Regions from separate parts of the Streptomyces sp. GS7 genome, predicted to be linked through region 1. Evidence: riboswitches for the same ligand, from Rfam matches in the RefSeq annotation. Region 1 holds a riboswitch; the other holds the start of a gene.
The links. Region 1 has a riboswitch for ZMP and ZTP ahead of glyA (serine hydroxymethyltransferase). Riboswitches for the same ligand answer to the same signal wherever they lie in the genome.

Region 1 (11,553 bases):
GCTCGGCCGGGCGTACGGCGATGCCGCGCAGAACGCCGGCGGCACCGTCTGGGACATGACGGGGCTGGACCGCGTCCTGTCCGTCGACGCGGAGGCGGGGGTGGTGGTCTGCGAGGCGGGGGTGAGCCTGCACCGGCTGATGCGGGTGCTGCTGCCGCTGGGGTGGTTCGTACCGGTCACGCCGGGGACCCGCTATGTGACCGTCGGCGGCGCCGTCGGCGCCGACATCCACGGCAAGAACCACCATGTCGCGGGGTCCTTCTCACGGCATGTGCGGTCCCTGGAACTGCTCACCGCGGACGGCGAGGTCCGCACCGCGGCCCCGGGCTCCGACCTCTTCACCGCCACCTGCGGCGGGATGGGACTGACCGGCGCCATCCTCTCCGCGAGCGTCCAACTCCTGCCCGTACGGACCTCGTTGATGACGGTCGACACCGAACGTGCCCGGGACCTGGACGATGTGATGGCCCGGCTGGACGCCGAGGACCACCGCTACCGCTACTCCGTCGCCTGGATCGACCTGCTGGCGCGCGGCCGGGCGCTGGGCCGGGCGGTCCTCACCCGCGGCGACCACGCGCCGCCCGGCGCGCTGTCGCCGCGCGCCCGCCGCGATCCGCTCGCCTTCCGCCCGGCGCAGCTGCCGCCCGCCCCGCGCCACCTCCCGCGGGGGCTGCTCAACCGGCACTCCGTCGCCCTCTTCAACGCGCTCTGGTACCGCACCGCGCCGCGCCGCCGGACCGGTGAACTCCGCGGGCTCGCCGCCTTCTTCCACCCGCTGGACGGTCTGCCGCACTGGAACCGCGTCTACGGGCGCGGCGGCTTCGTCCAGTACCAGTTCGTCGTGCCGTACGGCCAGGAGGACGCGCTGCGCCGGATCGTGCTGCGGATCGCGGACCGGCGCTGCCCGTCCTTCCTCGCGGTCCTCAAGCGCTTCGGGGCCGCCGATCCGGGCTGGCTGTCGTTCCCGGCCCCGGGGTGGACGCTGGCGCTGGACGTCCCCGCCGGACTGCCGGGCCTGGGTGGCTTCCTGGACGAGCTGGACGAGCGGGTCGCGTCGGCCGGCGGCCGGGTCTACCTGGCGAAGGACTCCCGGCTGCGGCCCGACCTGCTCGCCGCGATGTACCCCCGGCTCCCCGACTTCCGCGCCCTGCGCGCCGAGCTCGACCCGCGCGGGGTCTTCACCTCGGATCTCGCCCGCCGGCTCGGCATCGCGCACCGGCCGGGCCGTTAGCACCCACCCCACCCCCGTGAGGACCGCTCCCGTGAAAGACGCCTTCGGCAGCCCCCAGTCCCTCCTCGTCCTCGGCGGCACCTCCGAGATCGGGCTGGCCACCGCCGCGCGCCTGGCCGCCCGGCGCACCCGCACCGTCTGGCTGGCCGGGCGGCCCTCCCCGGCGCTGGAGGCGTCGGCCGGGCGGCTGCGCGCGCTGGGCGCACAGGTCCGTACGGTCCCGTTCGACGCGCTGGACACCGACCGCCACGAGGAGGTGCTGGGCAAGGTCTTCGCCGAGGGCGACCTCGACATGGTGCTGCTGGCGTTCGGTGTGCTCGGCGACCAGCCGCGCGACGAGCGGGAGCCGTCCGGCGCGGTCCGGGTGGCGGCCACCAACTACACCGGCGCGCTGTCCGCCGCCCTGATCTGCGGCCGGGCGCTGCGCCGCCAGGGCCACGGCTCCCTCGTGGTGCTGTCCTCGGTCGCCGGTGAAAGGGCCCGCCGCTCGAACTTCGTCTACGGCTCCAGCAAGGCGGGCCTGGACGCCCTCGCGCAGGGACTCGGCGACTCGCTGCACGGCACCGGCGTGCACGTGCTGGTCGTCCGCCCCGGCTTCGTGCACACCAAGATGACGGCCGGGCTGCCCGCCGCGCCGCTGGCGACCACGCCGGAGGCGGTCGCCGAGGCGATCGAGCACGGGCTGCGGCGGCGGAGCGAGGTGGTGTGGGTGCCGGGGGCGCTGCGCTGTGTGATGGCGGTGCTGCGGCATGTGCCGCGGGCGGTGTTCCGCCGGCTTCCGCTGTGAGCCGGCCGGGGCCGGGCCGGCCGGGGCGGGTCCCCGCTCAGCAGGAGGGCGCGGGCGGGCGGGAGCGGTCCGTCTCGCCGGCCTGCCGGGGCACCGCCACCGCGGGTCCGCCGGTGCGGCCCGCGCCGCCGAAGGGATACTCGCGCTGGAGGCGCCAGACCTCGTCGGGCCCCTTCTCGTAGAGCGCGAAGCCGCCGGCCGTCCAGGTGGCGGAGAAGTCGGCCAGCTCCGTCTGCGCGCGGTCCATGGCGTCCTCGGCGATGCCGTGCGCGACGGTGACGTGCGGGTGGTACGGGAACTGGAGCTCGCGGGCGCAGGGCCCGGAGGCGGCGCGCACCCGGTCCTGGAGGGCGGTGCAGCCGCTCGCTCCCTCGGCCAGCTTCACGTACACGACGGGCGAGAGCGGCCGGAAGGTGTCCGTGCCCTCCAGGCGGAGCGGGAAGGGGCGGCAGGCGGCGGCCACCTCGGCGAGGTGCCGCTCGATGCCGGGGAGGCCGTCGGCGTCGGCCTCGGTCGGCGGGAGGAGGGTGATGTGGGTGGGGATGCCGGAGGCGGCCGGGTCCCCGAAGCTCTCGCGCTTCCGCTGGAGGAAGCTGCCGTACGGCTCCGGGACCGCGAGCGAAACGCCGAGCGTGACGGTCCCCACTGCGTTCTCCCTCCTGACGTTCGCGGTGCGCCTCGTGTGTGGCGCCCGCGCATCCTGCTCAGTGTGCCGGGGACGCACCTTACGCGGCGGCGTCCCCGGCCCTGTCCGGTCCGGTCAGCGCTTGGCCGGCAGGAACCCGAGGCGGTCGTAGGCGGTGGCGAGGGTCTCGGCCGCCACCGCGCGGGCCTTCTCGGCGCCCTTGGCCAGGATCGTGTCCAGCGTCTCGGGGTCGTCCAGATATTCCTGCGTACGGTCCCGGAACGGTGTGACGAAGTCGACCATCACCTCTGCCAGGTCGGTCTTCAGCGCGCCGTACATCTTGCCCTCGTAGGAGCGCTCCAGCGACGGGATGTCCTGGCCGGTGAGGGTGGAGAGGATGGTGAGCAGGTTGCTGACGCCGGGCTTGGCCTCGCGGTCGAAGCGGATGACCGTGTCGGTGTCGGTGACGGCGCTCTTGATCTTCTTCGCGGTGACCTTGGGGTCGTCGAGGAGGTCGACGATGCCCTTGGGCGAGGACGCCGACTTGCTCATCTTGATCGACGGGTCCTGGAGGTCGAAGATCTTCGCGGTCTCCTTGACGATGTATGGGTTCGGCATCGTGAAGGTCTGGCCGAAGCGGGTGTTGAAGCGCTCGGCGAGGTCGCGGGTCAGCTCCAGGTGCTGGCGCTGGTCCTCGCCCACCGGGACCTGGTCGGCCTGGTAGAGAAGGATGTCGGCGACCATCAGCACGGGGTAGGTGAACAGGCCGACCGTGGTGCGGTCCGCGCCCTGCTTGGCCGCCTTGTCCTTGAACTGCGTCATCCGGGACGCCTCGCCGAAGCCGGTGACGCAGTTCATGACCCAGCCGAGCTGCGCGTGCTCGGGCACATGGCTCTGCACGAAGAGCGTGCAGCGCTCCGGGTCGAGGCCGGCGGCCAGCAGCTGGGCGGCGGCGACCCGGGTGTTGCGGCGCAGCTCCGCCGGGTCCTGCGGCACGGTGATCGCGTGCAGGTCGACCACCATGTAGAACGCGTCGTGGGTCTCCTGCAGCGCCACCCACTGGCGCACCGCACCGAGGTAGTTGCCGAGGTGGAAGGAGCCGGCGGTGGGCTGAATACCGGAGAGTACACGCGGACTTTCGAGAGCCATGGCACCGATTGTCTCAGGTCCGCGGTACTCCCCGGCGTGCGGTCGCCGGGCCGCTCGGCCGGCGGTCACCGGGGCATTCAGCCGGCGGACGCGAGACCCGGCGCCGGGTGGGCCGCCATCAGGTCCGCCACCTCCGTGCGGATCGCCGCCAGCGCCTCCTCGTCGCCCTTGGCGGCGGCCGAAACGCCCCGGTCGATCCACTCCGCGACCTGCGGCATCCGCTCGGTGCCCAGCCCGCGGGAGGTGAGCGAGGGGGTGCCGATCCGGATCCCGGACGGGTCGAAGGGCTTACGGGGGTCGAACGGCACGGTGTTGTAGTTCACGACGATCCCGGCCCGGTCCAGCGCCTTGGCGGCGACCTTGCCCGGAACTTCCTTGGAGGTGAGGTCGATCAGCACCAGGTGGTTGTCGGTGCCGCCGGATACCAGGTCGAAGCCGCGGGCCAGCAGTGCCTCGGCGAGCGCCTTGGCGTTGGCGACGACGGCGTGCGCGTAGTCCCGGAAGGAGGGGGCGGCGGCCTCGCGCAGGGCGACCGCGATGGCGGCGGTGGTGTGGTTGTGCGGGCCGCCCTGGAGGCCGGGGAAGACGGCCTTGTCGATGGCCTTGGCGTGCGTGGCGCGGGACATCAGCATGGCGCCGCGGGGGCCGCGCAGGGTCTTGTGGGTGGTGGTCGCGATCACGTCGGCGTGCGGGACCGGCGAGGGGTGGGCGCCGCCCGCGACCAGGCCGGCGATGTGCGCGATGTCGGCGACGAGCACCGCGCCGACCTCGCGGGCGATCTCGCCGAACGCGGCGAAGTCGATGGTGCGCGGCACGGCCGTACCGCCGCAGAAGATGATCTTCGGGCGCTCCTTGCGGGCCAGGTCGCGGACCTCGTCGAAGTCGATCCGCCCGGTGTCGGCGCGGACGCCGTACTGCACGCCGTTGAACCACGTCCCGGTCGCCGAGACGCCCCAGCCGTGCGTGAGGTGCCCGCCCATCGGCAGCGACATGCCGAGCACGGTGTCGCCGGGCGCGGCGAAGGCCAGGTAGACGGCGAGGTTGGCGGGTGAGCCGGAGTACGGCTGGACGTTGGCGTGCTCGACGCCGAAGACGGCCTTGGCGCGCTCGACGGCCAGGGTCTCCACGAGGTCGATGTTCTGCTGGCCCTCGTAGTAGCGACGGCCCGCGTACCCCTCGCTGTACTTGTTCTGCAGGACGGTGCCGGTGGCCTCCAGTACGGCGGCCGAGACGTAGTTCTCGCTGGGGATCAGCCGCAGGGTGTCGGCCTGGAGCCGCTCCTCGGCGCCGATCAGCGCGGCGAGTTCGGGATCGGCGGTGTGCAGGGCGGGATGGGCAGGGGGATGTGCCGTCATGGCGTCCTCCGGGGCGATCGATCGGGTCGGTCGTGGTCCCGGGGTACCCAGGCGGGCGGCACCTCGCGTCTGTCGCCGCGCACCGCTCCCTCGGGGTCGCTTCCCCGTGCGCCAGTCGCGGTGCGCACCGGCAGTCTACGGGCTGCCGGCCCGCTGCGTTCGGGCCCGTACGGCCGTGACCAAGCGCCCGGCCCGCCCGGCGGGAACAATAAGGAGGGGGCCGGAGCGCATCTGCCCGCACCACCGCACCGGCTCGTGCGACCTACCGAACGGAGTCCCCGTGACGTCCCCGGAAGAGTTCCTCGCCGCCGCCGAGGCCCACAGCGCGCACAACTACCACCCGCTGCCCGTCGTCGTGGCCACCGCCGAAGGTGCCTGGATGACGGATGTGGCCGGCCGGCGCTATCTGGACATGCTCGCCGGGTACTCCGCGCTGAACTTCGGGCACGGCAACCGCCGCCTGCTGGACGCCGCCCGCGCCCAGCTGGAGCGGGTCACCCTCACCTCCCGCGCCTTCCACCACGACCGCTTCGCCGACTTCTGCGCCCAGCTCGCCGAGCTGTGCGGGATGGAACTCGTCCTGCCGATGAACACCGGCGCCGAGGCCGTGGAGACGGCGATCAAGACGGCCCGCAAGTGGGGCTACCGGGTCAAGGGCGTCCGGGACGGCCGGGCGAAGATCGTCGTCGCCGACAACAACTTCCACGGCCGCACCACCACCATCGTCTCCTTCTCCACCGACCCCGAGGCGCGCGACGACTTCGGCCCGTACACCCCCGGCTTCGCGATCGTGCCGTACGGCGACCTGGCGGCGCTGGAGGCGGTGGTCGACGACGACACGGTGGCGGTGCTGCTGGAGCCGATCCAGGGCGAGGCGGGCGTCCTCGTCCCACCGCCCGGCTACCTGGCCGGGGTACGCGCGCTCACCCGGGCCCGGAACGTGCTGTTCATCGCCGACGAGATCCAGTCCGGCCTGGGCCGTACGGGCAGGACCTTCGCCTGCGAGCACGAGGGCGTGGTGCCCGACATGTACGTCCTCGGCAAGGCGCTGGGCGGCGGGGTGGTGCCGGTGTCGGCGGTGGTGTCCTCCCGCGAGGTGCTCGGGGTGTTCCGGCCCGGCGAGCACGGCTCGACGTTCGGCGGCAATCCGCTCGCCTGCGCCGTGGCGCTGGAGGTCATCGCGATCCTCCGCACCGGCGAACTCCAGCAGCGCGCGGCGGAGTTGGGCGACCACCTGCACCGCGAACTGGCGCCGCTGGTGGAACGCGGCGCGGCCGACGCGGTACGCGGGCGCGGCCTGTGGGCCGGGGTGGACGTCAACCCGTCACGCGGCGACGGCCGCACCGTCTCGGAACGCCTGCTGGCTCGCGGCGTCCTGGTCAAGGACACCCACGGCGCGACGATCCGCATCGCCCCGCCACTGGTGATCAGCAGGGAGGACCTGGACTGGGGGCTGGAGCGGGTGCGGGAGGTGTTGGGGGTGTGACCGGGGCAGGGGCCGGGGAGCGGCCGCCCCCTACGGCCTCCCCGCGATCCCCCGTACAGTCGGTCCATGCTCCTCGGGATGATCTGTGCGCTCGCCTCCGCGCTGTGCTTCGGCACCGCCTCCGTGTTCCAGGCCGTGGCCGCGCGGGACACCACCCCCGGCACCGGTTCGGGGGTGGACGCCCGGCTGCTGCTGCGGGTGCTGACCCAGTGGCGCTATCTGCTCGGGCTGACGCTGGACGGACTGGGGTTCCTCCTGGAGCTGGTGGCCCTGCGGTCGCTGCCGATCTACACGGTCGGCGCGGCGCTGGCGGCCACCCTCGCGGTGACCGCGGTGGTCGCGGCGCCCCTCCTGGGCACCCGCCTGGCGCGCGCCGAGTGGCTCGCGGTGGCCGTGGTCTGCGGCGGGCTGGCGATGCTGGCGCTGTCGTCCGGCGCCGAGGGGCATCTGCGGGGCACCTCCGGGCTGCGGATCGGGGTCCTGGTCTTCGCGGTCGCCGTACTGGCCTCCGGCGCGCTGGCCGGCCGGCTGCCCGACCGCGCACGGGCGGCGGCGCTGGGCCTCGGCGCGGGGTTCGGCTTCGGCGTGGTCGAGGTCGCGGTGCGCCTCATCGACGGTTTCGCGCCGCTCGACCTCCTCACCAACCCCGCGAGCTACGCCCTGGTGATCGGCGGCGGCGCCGCGTTCCTCCTGCTGACCACCGCCTTCCAGCGCGGCTCGGTCACCGCGGCCACCGCGGGCATGGTGATCGGCGAGACCCTCGGCCCGGCCCTGGTCGGCGTCGCCTGGCTCGGCGACCGCACCCGCGCGGGCCTGGCCCCGCTCGCCGTGGCCGGCTTCGCACTGGCGGTGGCCGGCGCCCTGGCCCTGGCCCGCTTCGGCGAGGCCCCGGCGGCGGAAACGGCGGCGGGCGCGCCTGCCGCCGGAGACGTGGCCAGGGGCAGGGGCGAGGGCGAGCCGGGGCCGGTGGCGGCGGAAACGCCGTAGCAGGACACCAGTAGCGGCACGCCCGTAGTGGGAGGCCCGTAGTGGGAGGCCCGCAGCGGCACGCTCGTGACGGGACGCCCCGGAGGGGCACCCCGCGGGCCGGCCCGGTGGCGTGCCCCTAGGGCCTGTCCGATGGGTCAGGCCCTAGGCTGACGCCCTCAGGTACTCCGCTCGCCGACCGAAGGACGATGACGACGCCGTGGACGCAGCCGACGACATAGCCGAACGCACCGCCGTACCGGGCCGATTGACCGGCGAGCTGATGGTGCGCCACCCCGCGCCGGCGGACCATGCGCGGCTCCAGGTGGCGCTGGCCGGCTGGTGGGGCGGGCTCGGCGGGGAGGCCGGGGCGCTGCAACGGCAGTTGCTCGTACCGCGGTTGTTCCTGCAGCACTTCGCCGGGACGAGCTTCCTGGTCGAGCGGGCCGACGGGACGCTGCACGCGTTCCTGATCGGCTTCCTGTCGCAGACGGAACCGGACACCGCGTACATCCACTTCGTGGGAGTGTGCCCCGACGGCAAGCGCGGCGGCGTCGGCAGCGCCCTCTACCGGCGCTTCTTCGCCCTCGCCCGGGAGGCCGGACGGACCCGGGTCCGCTGCATCACCAGCCCCAACAACCACGACTCGATCGCTTACCACACCCGTATGGGGTTCCGGCTGGAGCCGGGCGACCGGACCGGGGACGACGGGGTGCCGGTGCACACGGACTACGACGGTCCGGGGCTCGACCGGGTGTCGTTCGTAAGGGAGTTGTGAGCGCGGAGCGAGCACCCGGGCACCTGAGCCATCACCACGGTGAGGGTGATGGTCCCCTTGGGCAGATCGGCCAGATACCCGGGAGGTTCAGCGGTGAAGACGCAGCCGACAGGCTCCGTCGTCCCGCCCGAACCCTTGACGTTCACTTCCACTTGGGACGGGTGGGGTCCTGCCTGCGCCGTGCCCGGCACAGAAGCTGCGCCAAGTCCGGCTACCGTGGCCAACGACGCGGCCAAGGCTCTCACGCGGTGGTGCATGATTCCCCCTTGCTCGTAGCTCCTCGCCGCCGACAGCGACAAGGTGGTCACGGACAGCCAACCTCCAACGGATAAACGCCCAATAAACAAACGGATTCACATAAATCCGGCCACCATGTCCTGATTCGTGCGAAAGTCCTGGGTGGGCCGTGAGGTAGTCCCACGGGACACGGCCCAGTGGTCAGGGGAGCACCCGCAGCAGTGCCTCCAGCGCTCCCGTGAACGCATGGTCAGGGGGCGTCCCGTAGGCCACGACCAGCCCGTCGAACGGCGCGCTCTCCGTGTCCGTTCCGCCGTGCCGAAACCAGCTCAGGCCCTCCAGTGCCAACCCCGCACGCTCCGCCGCCCGTACGGTGCTCTCCTCGGTGCCGGGCGGTAGGCGGAGCACCATGTGCAGCCCGGCGGCGATCCCGGTGCCCTCGACGTGCGGTGCGCGTTCCGCGAGGGCGGCGATGAGCTGGTCGCGGCGGCGCCGGTAGCGCTGCCGCATCCCGCGCAGATGCCGGTCGTACCCGCCGCAGTGGATGAACTCGGCGAGGGTGAGCTGGTCCAGCGAACCGGACTGCCACTCGCCGGTCGCCTTGACGGCGAGCACCGGGTCGATCAGGCGGTCGGGCACCACCATCCAGGCCAGCCGCAGCGCCGGGGCCAGGCTCTTGCTCGCGGTGCCGAGATAGACGACGTGGTCGGGGTCCAGCCCCTGGAGGGCGCCGACCGGCTGCCGGTCGTAGCGGAACTCGCCGTCGTAGTCGTCCTCCAGGATGTAACCCCCGGTGGCACGCGCCCAGTTGACGACGGCGGCCCGGCGGTCGGGGTGCAGCGGCACGCCGGTGGGGAACTGGTGGGCGGGGGTGAGCAGGGCCGCGCGGACGCCGTCGAGGGACGCCAACCGGGCGGCGTCCGCGCCGTGTTCGTCCACCGGGAGGGGAACGGTGCCGAGCCCGGCGCGGGTGATGACGTCACGGTGGAAGGCGAGCCCGTAGGACTCGACGGCGATGCGGGCGGACGGACCCTTGGCGTCGGCGTCGGCGCTGACGACAACGTCGGCCTCGGCGTCGTGCAGCGCGCGGCAGAGCAGGCCCAGTCCCTGCATGAACCCCGCGCAGACGATGATCCGCTCCGGGTCGGCCCGTACGCCGCGGGCACGGGCCAGATAGTCGGCGAGCACCGTGCGCAGCTCCGGGCGGCCGGCCGCGGTGCCGTAGCCGAACGCCTCGCTGGGCGCGGCGGACAGCGCCCGGCGGGCGGCGGCCAGCCAGGCGGTGCGCGGGAAGGAGGCGACGTCCGGGGTGCCCGGGGTGAGGTCGAAGCGCGGTGCGGCGGCGCGGCGCCGCGGGCCGGCCGCCAGGCCCGGGGCGCGGCGGGCCACCGCCGTGCTGCCGGCGGCCGGCAGCGGTCGCCCTGTGACTCCGTCCCGTTGGGGGTCCCCCCGGCGGTTGCTGGGGGAACACCCCCAGGCGACCCGGGTGCCGGAGCCCTGGCGGGCGCTGAGCCAGCCCTCGGCGACCAGCTCGGCATAGGCATCGGCGACGGTGTTGCGGGCGATGCCGAGGTCGGTGGCGAGCGAACGGGAGGACGGCAGCCGGGTGCCGGGGGCCAGCCGCCCGGACCGTACGGCGGCGCGCAGTGCGGCCATCAGGGAGGCCCGCAGCCCGCCCGGACCGGTGAGGTCCAGATGCAGATCCCGCCCGAAAGTGGCCCGCGAATTTGTCATGGAAGTGGACCATACCGCTGCGCCACTCGCGCCGTAGCGTGGTGTCCATGACGAACGGGAACGCATCATCCGCACCGCCGGACACCTCCGGCACGCACCATGGGCACGGCCCCCGCATGCGGTGGGCCGCGCTCGCCCCGGAGGCGTTCAAGGCCATGGTCGCGCTGGACGCCGCCGCCACGAAGGGCCTGGACCCGGCCCTGGTCGAGCTGGTCAGGATCCGCGCCTCGCAGCTCAACAAGTGCGCCTACTGCCTCGACATGCACATCACCGACGCCCGCAAGGCCGGGGAGACCGAGGAGCGCATCCACCTCCTCAACGCCTGGGAGGAGGCGGCCGGTTACTACACCGAGCGCGAGCGGGCGGCCCTGGCGCTGACCGAGGCCGTCACAGTGCTGACTGGGGGAGGCTTCGTCCCCGACGCCGTCTACGAGCGGGCCGCCGCCCACTTCGACGAGGCCGAACTGGCCCATCTGATCGCCCTGATCACCACCATCAACGCCTGGAACCGCTTCGGCGTGGCCACGCGCATGACCCCGGGGCAGGGGTGACCCGATGAGCCGGCGGATGAAGATCTGGGGCCTGCTCCCCGAGTTCGGCAAGGCCCAGCTCAGGCTGACCATGGCCGCCAAGAAGGGCCTGGGCGACCCGGTCCTGGTCGAGCTGGTCGTGCTGCGCGCCTCGCAGGTCAACCGGTGCGCGTTCTGCATCGACATGCATGTCAGGAACCTCCGCGAGGCCGGGGTGAGCCCGCGGCGGATCGATCTGCTGCCCGCGTGGGAGGAGGCCGGCGACCTCTACTCCGAGCGCGAGCGGGCGGCCCTGGCGCTCGCGGAGGCGGTCACGGTGCTGACCGACGGCCACGTCCCCGACGCCGTCTACGAGCGGGCCGCCGCCCAGTTCACCGAGGCCGAACTGGCCCATCTGATCGCCGTGATCGTCGCGATCAACAACTGGAACCGGGTCAATGTCACGGTGCGCCAGCCCCCGGGGGAGGAGCTGTGACCGCCGGCACCGGGCCCACGGCCGCGGCGGCGCTGCGCGCCCTCCACCACGGCCGGCGGCCGGGCGACCCGCTGATCCTCCCCACCGTCTGGGACGCCGCGGCCGCCCGGGTCTTCGCCGACGCCGGCTTCCCCGCCCTCGCGACGCCGAGCGCGGGCATCGCCGCGTCCCTCGGGTACGCGGACGGCGAGACCCCTGCC
Region 2 (11,553 bases), 4.6 Mb from region 1:
TGGTGGTCGGCAAGGAGCCGCTGGCCGGCGCCGACCCGGACGTGGTCTGCCGGCTGGTGGTGGGCGCGCTGGGCTCCCTGCTGGAGGGGCTGCCGGCGGACGGTGCGGGGGAGGGGGCGGCGGGAGCGGGCGGCTGACGGCGCGCCAGATCCCGGCGCCGCACCGGCCGCGGACACTCCCGTCCCCTGTCCCAATCCGTGCCGCGTTCCAGTGATCCTCCGGCGGGTCGCCGACGCTGTTGTCCAAGTTCCGCCTTAATTGTCCCGTATGCAGAGAATGCTCTTTCTTCTGCACATACAGCCGAGAAAAGGTGGAAGAATGCTTCGTTCGATTCCTCGTGGGCTCGCGGTGGCCGGCCTGACCGCGGCTGCCCTGGCGGTGCCGATGACCGGCGCCGCGACCGCGGCCCCCCACGACCACGCGCACACCGCCATGTGCCACGCGCACAGCACGCACGCCCGCTGCCACCACACCCCGGGCCGCCACCACGGCCACGGCGGCAGCAGCGGCGAGAGCCGGCGCGATCACCTCCGCCGCGACGACGACTACGGCCGCCGTGGCGACCACCGCCGCTACGACGACGATGACCACGGCAGCCGTGGTGACGACGGGGGCCGCCGCAGTGACGACGAGGGCCGCCGTGGCGGTGACGACGAGGGCCGTGGCGACGACGAGGGCCGCGGCAACGACCGCGGCAGCGACCGCGGCCACCGCGAGGACCTCGCCCGCCCCGAAGCGGCCGAAGGCAACGGTCTCGGCCGGGACGGCCTCCTCGGCCTCGGTGTCCTCGGCGTCCTCTAGCCGTCCCGTCGCGTCGTCGCGTCTGTGGGCTCGGGTCGACGACCCGGGCCCACAGGCATGACCGGGCTCCCCGCCCCGTCGCCCGACGGCGCCTCCGCCGTCGTACGGGCCCCGCCCTCCGGCCCGGACACCTCGCCGGGTACGGCCGCGCCCGCCGCCCCCGCGCCCCGCTCCGTCCCCGTCACCGTCTTCAGGCTGCCGAGAATGGCCAGCCCCTGGCCGACGATCCCCGAGACGATGTCGTTCACCCCGTCCGTCCCGTTCAGCACCGTCAGCCGGGACCCGGAGATCCCCTTCGCCGCCGCCTCGGCCAGCGCCGGCAGATTCTCGACCGTGCGGTTCGCGGCGATCAGCTCCTGGTTGCCGTCCCGCAGCGAAGCCGCCAGCGCGCTGTTCGCGTCCGCGCGCGCCCGGGCGACCTCCCGTTCCGTGTACGCACGGGCATCCGCCTCGAACCGCACCCGGTCCCGCTGCGCCTCGGCCAGCGTGCGCAGCCGGTACGCCTCCGCGTCCGCCGGCCGCCGTATCTCGGCCTCCAGCCGCCTGGCGGCCAGCGCCGCCTGCCGCTCCGCCAGTGCCGTCTGCTCCTCGATGACCTCGTGCGAGGCCCTGGCCTGCGCCAACGGACCGGCCTGCGCCGCCCGCGCGTTGTACTGCTCGGTCTCCGCCAGGAACCCGGCCCGCTTGATCGCGGTGTCCCGCTCGTACTGCGCCTTCAGCGCCGCCGCCTGCTGCTCCCGCTCGGTCGCCTCCTGATCCGCCTTGGCCTGTGCGATCCGCGCGGCGCTGGCCACCGCCGCGGCATGCGGCGCGGCGAGATTGGTGATGTAGCCGGAGGTGTCGCCGATCTCCTGGATCTGCAACGCGTCGACGACGATCCCGAGCTTCTCCATCTCCGAGTGGCTGCCCTCCTTGACCTCCTGCGCGACCCGGTCCCGCTCGCGGATGATCTGCTCGACGGTCAGCCCGCCGACGATCGAGCGCAGATGGCCGGCGAAGATCCGCCCCACCAGCTCCTCCATGCTCCGCTGCTCGTCCAGGAAGCGCCGGGCGGCATTGGCGATGGACGCCTGATCGTCACCGACCTTGAACACGGCCACCGCCCGTACGGCGAGCCGGATCCCCTGCTGGGTGACGCAGTCCTCGGAGATCTCCGACTCCCGCAACGACAGCGACAGCACGCTGGCCTTCTGCTTGACGGGCATCACCCAGCACCCATGGCCGGTGACGATACGGAATTGCGCGTCCCCGGCCCGGCGCTTCGAACCGGAGATCAACAGCGCCTCATTGGGCGCCGGTACATGCCAGAACAACATCGCAAGGCTCCTGGTCTCGTCGGACCGGCCTCGGTCGGGGCGGGTGCACGGGGCGGTGCGGAAGGGCGCGCGGATGCCGCGCGCAGGGCGGTCAGGCGGCGGGCAGCGGCACGACGATCACCGACCGCGCCGAGGTCCGGTCCGTCACGATCACCTGCGTGTGCCGGGCGATGGGCCGGCCGCCGGACCAGGCCGCGAACGCCTCGCTCCCGCCCCGTACGGGCAGCAGCACCTCGCCCGGTCCGTCGCTCGGGATCGAGACGGTCACCCGACCGATCACCCCGATCGGATTGAAGTCCACCTCATCCGTCGCGCTCACCCGAGCTCTCCGTTCTCGCCCGAAACCGTGACCATGACGCGAACCCGTCCCCGGCGCGGAAACCGGCCGTTTCCACACTTCAACGGTACTCCGGCCGGGCCCCGCGCAGGCCCGGCCGGACGGCGTCCCGACGCTGCGCCACGGCCCTCCCGGAGCGGGCGACGATCACGACGCCGGCGGTCCCCGGCCGTGCGCCGCGGCGGCCCCCGTGATCACCGCCCGCCGTTCACCGAGCGCGCGCGGCGGCACCGTACCGCGGCCGGCGGTGCCGCCGACGCACCGTCAATGGTGGACGACCGGCCGCAACGGGCCGCGCGGCGCCGAGAGTTCGATGGAGAGGGACGGACCGGGCATCGGCCGGCGGGACGGCAGGACATCCGGCGCCCGGTGTGGACGCAGCGCCGCCAGCGCGGTTTCCGTCTCCTCCATCAGCGCGCGGTAGGAGACCAGCCGCTGCCACTCCGGATCGGCGACTCCGGGCACCGTGGCGGACCGCTCCGCCCAGATCTTCACCAGGCCCGCGTACACGGGCGTCTGTCTCAGGACTTCCGCGTTGATCCGTACCTCCGCGTTGATCCGCGGCGGTACGGGGACGGGACCCGGAGCCGGGAGCGGCGGGTGGTGCATCACGGGGCTGGGGACGAAGGCGGTCTGACCGTGACCGGCGACAGTGACGGACGAGGGAGCACTCATGGCCGTAGAAACGATTCACTCCATCAGATGGTCACTGCAGACACCCTGGAGCACCTTCGGATGCTTCCCCGCATAACACCCCAAAGCTCCGTCCCCTTTGCAGGGAATATCACCTCTTACAGTGATCTCTCATCGATAACCGGACCAACATCGGCTATAAAACGTTGTCGCTGACATGGAACCGAGGGAGTTGTGGGAGCGCCACGCGGTACTCGCCCAGGCGTTTTGCAGCAGCGATGACGAGGTCCGCCGGACGCAAGGACTCCTCGACGAGGCCGAGGCGCGCCGCTCGCGGACCCTGGCCGCCTTCGCGGTGACCGTGGGCAGCGACGAGGTGGTGGCCGACCTGCTCGGACTCGACGCCCGCGAAGTGCGCCTGGCCCGCCGCACGGTCGGCAAGGACGACGCCCGCGCCGTGGCCAAGAGCCTGCTGGAGGAGTCCGCCCGCGAACGCCGCCCCGCCCCACCGGCCGAAGCTCCACAACCGGAGCCGGTGCTGTCCGCCGCGACGAGCGCCGCCGCATCCACCCCCAGCTCCGCAGCCGCCACCGCCAGAAGAGTCATGGCGGGTGCCGCAAGCGGCAGCCGCACGGGAACGTTCGCCGCCGGCCCGCCCACCGCCCCGCCCACCCCCGCCGACTCCGCCTCCTACGTCCCGCCCCGCCCCACCCAGCAGCCGTACGCCGCCGCCATGCACACCCCCGCCCCGGAACCGTCCTGGTCGCCCGCCCTGGACGCGGTCCTCGTGAACAGCCGGCACAGCGGCGTGGACCTCGGCGCGCTCGCCGCCGAACTCGGCCTGGACGTCTCCATCCTGGCCGCCCGCGCCCATCAACTCGCCTCCGAGCCACGCCTGCACCACCGCCCGCCCTCGGACCGCATCGGCCGCCACCGCCGGATGACCGACGTCCCGCCCGTCCAGCAGCCCGACACCACCTCGCTGCCCCGTCAGGAACATCCGCCACTCCCGCCCTACGAGCCGCAGACCCCCTGGATGCCGCAGCAGCACACCGCCCCCTGGACACCGCACGATCCGCATGCCGCGTGGACACCCCAGCCGGCGCCGGTGCCCTCGCCCCCCACCTGGGATCCCAGCGCCGTCACTGTCACCCAGCACGACTGGGACGGCATCCTCAGCCAGTGGGAGGCCGCCAGCACGCCGTATCCCTCGACCCCCGGCCAGCCCGGCCCCTGACGGCGGTGGGGGCGCGGTGCCCCGTCGCACCGCCGTCGACCCGCGTCCGCCCATCGCCTAGAGTGGTCCCGAGCCGTGACTGGCGCTTGGGTGGAGTACCACCGGGGAGCGGCTCGGCCTCCGTGGTCCCTGCCGTGCGCCTGGGCGATTCCCCGCGACGCTCAGGAGCAGCCCATGCCGCAGACCACCGCACCCACCGCTCGCCTGATGGACGGCAGCGCACTCGCCCGCCGGATGGTCGAGCAGGCCGCCGAGCGCGCCGCGGCCCTCACCCGGCAGACCGGCCAGGCCCCGTGTCTGGCCACCGTGCTGGTCGGTGAGGATCCGGCCTCCGTGACCTATGTGCGGATGAAGCGCGCCCGCTGCGAGAAGGCCGGCATCCGCTCCCGGCACATCGCGCTGCCGGCCGCCACCACGACGGCCCAGCTGGTCGACACGATCGGCGAGCTGTCGGACGACCCCGGCGTCCACGGGATCCTGCTCCAGCACCCGGCAGGTCCGCACATCGACGAGCGCGCCGCCTTCGAGGCGATCGCCCCCGCCAAGGACGTCGACGGCGTGACCTTCCACTCCTTCGCCGGGATGAGCTTCGGCCTGGACGGCTTCGCGTCCTGCACACCCGGCGGCATCATGCGGCTCCTGGACCACTACGACGTCGACCTGACCGGCAAGCACGCCGTCGTCGTCGGCCGCAGCGCGATCCTCGGCAAGCCCGTGGGAATGCTGCTGCTCGGCCGCGACGCCACCGTCACCTACTGCCACTCCCGCACCACCGACCTCGCCGCCGTCACGCGGGAGGCCGATGTCCTGATCGCCGCGGTGGGCCGCCCCCGCTTCCTCCACGGGGACCACATCAAGCCCGGCGCGGTCGTCATCGACGCCGGCTACAACCCCGGCAACGTCGGCGATGTCGACTTCGACTCGGCGGTCACCCGCGCGAGCCTGCTCACGCCGGTCCCCGGCGGCGTCGGCCCGATGACCATCGCCACCCTCCTCACCCAGACCGTCGACGCGGCGGCCAGGCAACTGGGGGCGACGGCCCTCTGACAAGGGCTGACCAGGAGCGGGAGACGGGACTCGCGGCGGCGACGCCCCGGCGCCGTGGGTTCCGGGCCCGCGGCGGGGATACCGGCCGCTCGGGGCGCAACCTTCCGTCAGGACACCTTCAGGACACCTTGACCGTCACCCGCCAGGTGACGACCACGTGCGGGCAGACGTGCCCGTGACCGGCGCGGCAGGTGCGCCGCGCGCTGAGCCCGGCCGTTCCGCGGTGGCCGGCGCGGAAACGGCCGCCGGCGTCGCCGGTCGGTGTCGTGCCCCCGTCGGTCTGCCGCAGGACCGCGGAGTCGCCGGACCTCGGGGCGCTCCAGAAGAACGTGACGCCATGAGTGCGGCGGCCGTTGAGCCGGACGGTGACCGTCTCTCCGGGGTGCACGGTGACGGTGTGCCCGTTGTCGGCGCCGGTCAGCACTCTGCCCCTGCCGATGGGGACGGGGGCCAGGTGCGGTGGCCGTGCGGTGGTGGAGCCGGTGGCCGCGGGAGCCGCGGCGGCTCCCGTAGCCAGCACCGGTCCCGCGCCGAGCGCCAGTCCCGCGACGCAGGTGGCGGCCAGATATCGCACGGTCTTCATAGCTCTCCCAATGTCCCTGCAGTGCCTGCCACTTGAGCGGGGTCATGCTCCCATCGCGGGGCGAACCTTCGGTATCAGTGAAAAGAGTGAAAAGAGAGGGAATCGGGAGGCCTCGGCCGGATCCGGCAACGGGGCACCGAAGCCACGACCCGGACGACGAGGGCATGTTGTGGCAACTGGGGTCCGTGGCACCTCCCTGCGCGGGCTGAGCGCGCAGGTCATGGGCGAGGTGGATACGATGCGCTGCCGCAGCCGGCCCAAGTCGAAGTCTCCCGGGGGTTTGTTTTCACGTGTTCGGAATCGTCAGGCCCTGTGCCCACCGCCTGTCCCAGGGGCTCAAGGCGGAGTGGATGGCCCATCTGTGCGGCCTCTGCCTCGCGCTGCGCGGCGATCACGGGCAGTTCGCCCGCATCGTCACGAACTACGACGGATTGATCGTCTCGGTGCTGACGGATGCTCAGTCCGGCCCGGCGGACCTCCGGCGCCGTACCGCCGGGCCCTGCCCGCTGCGGGGTATGCGGACCGCGTCGGTGGCGAAGGGGGAGGGTGCGCGGCTGGCGGCGTCGGTCTCCCTCGTCCTCGCCTCGGCGAAGATACGCGACCACGTCGCCGACGGGAACGGAGTGCTGCGCCGTCGCCCGATGGCCGCCGCGGCGCGCCGGGTCGCCGCCGGATGGGACCGGGCCGGGGCACGCACCGGTGCCACCCTCGGCTTCGACACCGCCGTGCTCGTGGACGCGGTCGACCGGCAGGTGGGCATCGAGGAACTGGCCGGGCCGGGCACGCCGCTGACGGTCGTCACCGAGCCCACCGAGACGGCGACCGCCGCGGCCTTCGCGCACACCGCGGTGCTGGCGGGCCGACCGGGCAACGCCGCGCCGTTGGCCGAAGCGGGGCGGCTCTTCGGGCGGCTGGCACACCTCCTCGACGCCGTGGAAGACCGGACGTCCGACGCCGCAGAGGGCGCCTGGAACCCGATCACCGCCACCGGCGCCGACCTCGCGGAGGCCCGCCGACTGTGCGACGACGCGCTGCACGGCATCCGACTGGCCCTGCGCGACGTGGAGTTCACCGACTCGAAGCTGGTGCACGTCCTGCTGGTGCACGAGCTGCGCCGGTCGGTGGACCGCGCCTTCGGTACGGCCGGCTGCTCCCACCAGGGGTACGGGGCACCGAGCCCGTACGACGGCCCGGGCGGCAACCCGAACCCGTACGGGAACCCGAACCCGTACGGGAACCCCGGGAATCCCTACGAGAACCCGTACGGCAACGGGAACGGATACGGCCAGCCGCCCCAGTACGGCCAGCCGCCGGCCGGTGGCCCGTACGACGGCCGGCAGAACCCGTACAACGGCCAAGGCCCCGTGCCGCCCGGTGGGCAGGGCGGCGGCTACGGCGGCGGACCGGGCGGCGGGGGCGGCGGGATGCCGCACATTCCGCAGGAGCCGAAGAAGCCCCGCGGCTTCTGGGAGGGCTGTGCGCTCGCCATCGGGCTCTGCTGCACCTGCAAGGTGTGCTGCTCCTCGGAGTTCGAGGGCCCGTGGTCGCGGAAGACGCGCGAGGGGTGCTGCCAAGCCTGTGACTGCTGTGACACCTGTTGCAGCACCAGTAATTGCAACAGTTGCAGCTGCTGCTGTGAATGCGCCAACGGCGGATGCGATTGCTGCGACTGCTGCAGCTGCTGCGACTGCTGACCGGCGGCCGGTCGGCCCCACGGCGCTCCGGCGCTACCGCACGTCCCAGGTGACGGGGAGCCGCTGGACGCCGTGGAGGGTGATGTCGGTGCGCAGCGGAACCTCCTCGGGTGGGACGGCGAGCCGCAGTGTCGGGAACCGGGTGAAGAGGGCCGGGAAGGCGACGCGCATCTCCACGCGGGCCAGTTGCTGCCCCAGGCACTGGTGGATGCCGTGGCCGAAGGCCAGATGGCCGGTGGCTTTGCGGTGCAGGTCGAGGGTGTCCGGGTCGGGGAAGCGGCGCGGGTCGCGGTTGGCCGCCTGGATCGCGAGGGTGACCGACTCTCCGGCCCTGATCAACTGGCCGTCCACCTCGACGTCTTCGAGCGCTGCCCGCAGGCCGGTGTGGGCGATGGTGAGGTAGCGCATCAGCTCCTCGACCGCCTGGTCGGCCAGGCCCGGATCGGCGCGCAGGGCCGCGGCCTGCTCCGGGTTGGTCAGCAGCGCGAAGGTGCCGAGCCCGATCATGTTCGAGGTGGTGTCGAGACCGGCGCCGAGGAGGAAGCTGCCGACACCGGACAGCTCGTCGTCGGTGAGGTCGGTGGTGGTCAGATCGCTGAGCAGGTCGTCGGTGGGCTCGGCGCGCTTCGCCACGACCAGCCCGCGGACGAACTCCTGAAGTGCGGCCAGCGCCGCGTACTGGTCGTCCACGGACCCGTCCGTGGCGGTCGCCGCCCTCGCGTGGTGCTGGAAGGAATCGCGGTCGGCGTAGGGCACGCCGAGCAGTTCGCAGATCATCAGTGCCGGGACGGGATGCGCATACGCCTCCACGAGGTCCACCGAGTCCGCCGTCGCGCGGCGGCGCTCCATGGCGTCCAGATGCTCGGCGGTGATCTCCTCTACGCGGGTGGTGAGTTCGCGCATCCGCCGGACCGTGAACTTGCCCATGAGCAGCCGCCGGTAGCGGGTGTGCTCGGGAGCGTCGATCCCGGTGAGGTCGCCGACCGGCGCCGGGGGCAGGGTGACGCCCTCCGCTCCCGGGAAGGGGAGGTGCATCAGCTCGTAGCGCGAACTGAAGCGGGTGTCCGCGGCTATCGCTCGGGCGACGGAGTGGCCGGTGGCCAGCCAGCCCAGGTGCCCGTCCGGGTAGCGCATGCGGCGGAGCGGCTGCTCCTCGCGCAGGTGAGCCAGCTCGGCGGGCGGATCGAAGGGGCATCCGGTGGGGCGGGTCACCGGCATCTCGGAAAGGGGGGCCGGGTCGGAATGCCGTTCCGAGGCGGTCGCCGGGGCTGCCTGGGGGCTCGTCTCGGGCGTGGGTTCGTGGTCCATGGTGTCCTCCGGTGCGGAGTGCGGGTGTGCAGGGATGCCGGCGTGCGGGATGCACGCGGGCAGGGGGCGGCGACCTGCGGCGAGCCGGGTGGTGCCGCGGCGGGGCCAAGTGGCCGCCTTCGGGGCGCCGTTCAGCGCTCCGCCGTGCGGTGGAGGGCCGTCAGCGCCCGGACGTGGCCGACCCGGACGTGGCCGACCACGGCGCGGCTGACCAGGGTCCGGATGACGCAGTTCGTGCCGGAGAACGGCGACGTACATGGCGTGAGGTCCATGACGCCATAATGGCACACGCTTGGCGCCATTGTTAGTGCCGTGGTGGTGTTATATGGCCCCGCGTATGGCGCTGATGGCTCGTCATGACAGGTGGAGCGCCGGTGAACTGCGGATTCTTCAGCTGCCCCGCTCTTTCACGTGCCCCGCTCTTTCACGTGCCCCGCTCCCTCACGTGCCCCGCTCCCTCACGTGCCCCGCTCCCTCACGTGCCCCGCTTCCTTGAGTGCCCCGCACCGGCCTCCGGTTGACGGGGCGCGACCGGGCCCACGGTGCCGGTCGCATTCCGCCCAGGCGGGCGCCCATCGGCTCGCCCGACGGGCCACCGCCCGTCGGGCACCGTTCAGCCTTCGGGGTAGAAGACGAACAGCGTGCAGCCGGTCGTCGTCTGCGGGACGTGCCAGGAACCCGCGGGCGCGTGGATGAACGACCCGGCCGGGTAGTCCCGTTCGCCGTCGTGGAAGACCCCCGAGACCACGTAGACCTCCTCGGGTCCGGGTTCGTGGACGTCGATGCCCTCCCAGCAGGAGTGCGGGTCCATCTCCAGTACCTGGGCCTTCGCGCCGTCGTCCCCGGTCCACAGCGGACGGACGCGGATGCCGGGGAAGATCTCCCGTACCGGGGCGTCCCGTACGGCGGACCAGACGTAGCCGGGCACCTGCTCCCGTGTCCGCGCCGCCGTCCGTCCGGCCGTCCCTTCCGCCGCCGGCCGCTGTGCGGGGTGCGGTGTCTGCTGCTGCGTCTGCTGGCTCGTCTGCTGGTTCGTCATGAGGACCAGCCTGGTCTGCCGCCGCCGACCCGCCGAGTGTCAGAAAAGACATCCTGAGGTATTTTCCTGCCATGCATCATGTGGTCGCGCTCGTCCATCCACCGCAGTCGACCTTCGAACTCGGCTGCGCGGCCGAGGTGTTCGGGATCTCCCGGCGGGGAATCCCGGCCCGGTACGCCTTCGGGGTGTGCACGGAACACCCCGGTCCGGTGCCGACCCTCGCCGGGTACGACATGCTCGTGACCGACGGGCTGGAGGCACTCGACCGCGCGGACACCGTCGTCGTCCCCGGGTGGCTGCCCACGGAGCAGCCGCCCTCGCCCCCGGTCGTCGCGGCCCTGCGCCGCGCACACGGGCGCGGAGCGCGGGTGGTCAGCATCTGCTCCGGCGCCTTCGCGCTGGGCCACGCCGGGCTGTTGGACGGGCGGCGGGCGACCACGCACTGGGCGCGGGCGGGCCAACTCGCCGACCGGTTCCCGGCCGCGCGGGTGGACCCGGACGTGCTGTACGTGGACGACGGTGACGTGGCCACCAGCGCGGGCTCCGGCGCGGGCATCGACCTCTGCCTGCATCTCGTCCGCGCGGACCACGGCGCCGGGTACGCCGCGCAGGTGGCCCGCAGCATGGTCATGCCGCCGCACCGGGAGGGCGGGCAGCTCCAGTACTCGGCGCCGCCGCACCCCGCCCAGATCGACGGTACGCTCGCGCCCCTGCTGGAGTGGATCACCGGACGGCTCGACGAGCCGCTCACCGTCGACGAACTGGCCGCGCACGCAGGGGTGTCGGCCCGTACCCTCGCCCGTCGGTTCGCCGATCAGCTCGGCGCCAGTCCGGGGCGGTGGCTGCTCGCGCAGCGCATCGCCACCGCCCGCGAACTGCTGGAATCCACCGACCTCCCCCTGGAGGCCGTCGCGCGTCGCGTCGGCCTCTCCTCGGCCGTCAATCTCCGCAGGCGCTTTCTGCGCGCCGTGGGGACGACGCCGGGTGCCTACCGGCGCGCGTTCCGCGCCGAGCCGTGACGGCGGCAGCGGGGTCGGGGCAGGGGGAGGTCGGTCCTCCGTAGGCGAGCCCGGCCGTCAACCGGGCAGGTTCGCCAGCCACTTGGTCAGCAGCTGGTCGACCTCGTCGCGGCGCTCCTGCTGGATCCAGTGCCCGCAGCCTTCGAGGAGGTGCGAGGCGACCAGACCCGGCATGGTGGTGGGGAACGCCGTGATCGCGTCGGCCAGCCAGCCGAGGGTGGCGTCCTGGCTGCCGCCGATGAACAGGGACGGCTGGGTGAGCGGGGCGCCGGCGAGGTCGGCGAGGTCCTCCCAGTCCCGGTCCATGTTCCGGTAGCGGTTGAGGGCCCCGCTCATGCCCGTACGCTCGAACTCCCCTGCGTAGACGTCGAGATCGTCGTCGCTGAGCCAGGCGGGGCGCCGGCCGGCGGGGAAGCGGTCCCGGAGCCTGCCGCCCGGGCTCACGAGGAACGGGGGCGGGGCGTCGGGCGCCGGCATGGTGTCGGCGGAGAGGGCGGCGTAGATGCCGGCCAGCCAGCCGCGGACGTCCGGTTCGATTT

Region 2: another riboswitch for ZMP and ZTP. It lies ahead of GR130_RS14960 (bifunctional 5,10-methylenetetrahydrofolate dehydrogenase/5,10-methenyltetrahydrofolate cyclohydrolase); the one in region 1 lies ahead of glyA (serine hydroxymethyltransferase).

What each region holds. Positions count from the first base shown of each region.
Region 1 is NZ_CP047146.1:8,051,036-8,062,588, forward strand. Features, by position in the region: gene GR130_RS34970 (FAD-binding oxidoreductase) at 1-1,231, shown strand, start outside; gene GR130_RS34975 (decaprenylphospho-beta-D-erythro-pentofuranosid-2-ulose 2-reductase) at 1,263-2,018, shown strand; gene GR130_RS34980 (2'-5' RNA ligase family protein) at 2,056-2,664, opposite strand; gene trpS (tryptophan--tRNA ligase) at 2,779-3,792, opposite strand; gene glyA (serine hydroxymethyltransferase) at 3,870-5,147, opposite strand; ZMP/ZTP riboswitch at 5,186-5,276, opposite strand; gene rocD (ornithine--oxo-acid transaminase) at 5,428-6,633, shown strand; gene GR130_RS35000 (hypothetical protein) at 6,700-7,620, shown strand; gene GR130_RS35005 (GNAT family N-acetyltransferase) at 7,820-8,377, shown strand; gene pdxR (MocR-like pyridoxine biosynthesis transcription factor PdxR) at 8,816-10,348, opposite strand; gene GR130_RS35015 (carboxymuconolactone decarboxylase family protein) at 10,396-10,899, shown strand; gene GR130_RS35020 (carboxymuconolactone decarboxylase family protein) at 10,904-11,353, shown strand; gene GR130_RS35025 (isocitrate lyase/PEP mutase family protein) at 11,350-11,553, shown strand, end outside.
Region 2 is NZ_CP047146.1:3,425,772-3,437,324, forward strand. Features, by position in the region: gene GR130_RS14930 (TetR/AcrR family transcriptional regulator) at 1-137, shown strand, start outside; gene GR130_RS14935 (hypothetical protein) at 319-801, shown strand; gene GR130_RS14940 (SPFH domain-containing protein) at 798-2,117, opposite strand; gene GR130_RS14945 (hypothetical protein) at 2,209-2,436, opposite strand; gene GR130_RS14950 (hypothetical protein) at 2,719-3,129, opposite strand; gene GR130_RS39790 (hypothetical protein) at 3,305-4,324, shown strand; ZMP/ZTP riboswitch at 4,390-4,477, shown strand; gene GR130_RS14960 (bifunctional 5,10-methylenetetrahydrofolate dehydrogenase/5,10-methenyltetrahydrofolate cyclohydrolase) at 4,499-5,371, shown strand; gene GR130_RS14965 (hypothetical protein) at 5,490-5,954, opposite strand; gene GR130_RS14970 (DUF5685 family protein) at 6,245-7,648, shown strand; gene GR130_RS14975 (cytochrome P450) at 7,682-8,956, opposite strand; gene GR130_RS14980 (hypothetical protein) at 9,088-9,228, opposite strand; gene GR130_RS14985 (cupin domain-containing protein) at 9,570-9,884, opposite strand; gene GR130_RS14990 (helix-turn-helix domain-containing protein) at 10,067-11,014, shown strand; gene GR130_RS14995 (alpha/beta fold hydrolase) at 11,072-11,553, opposite strand, start outside.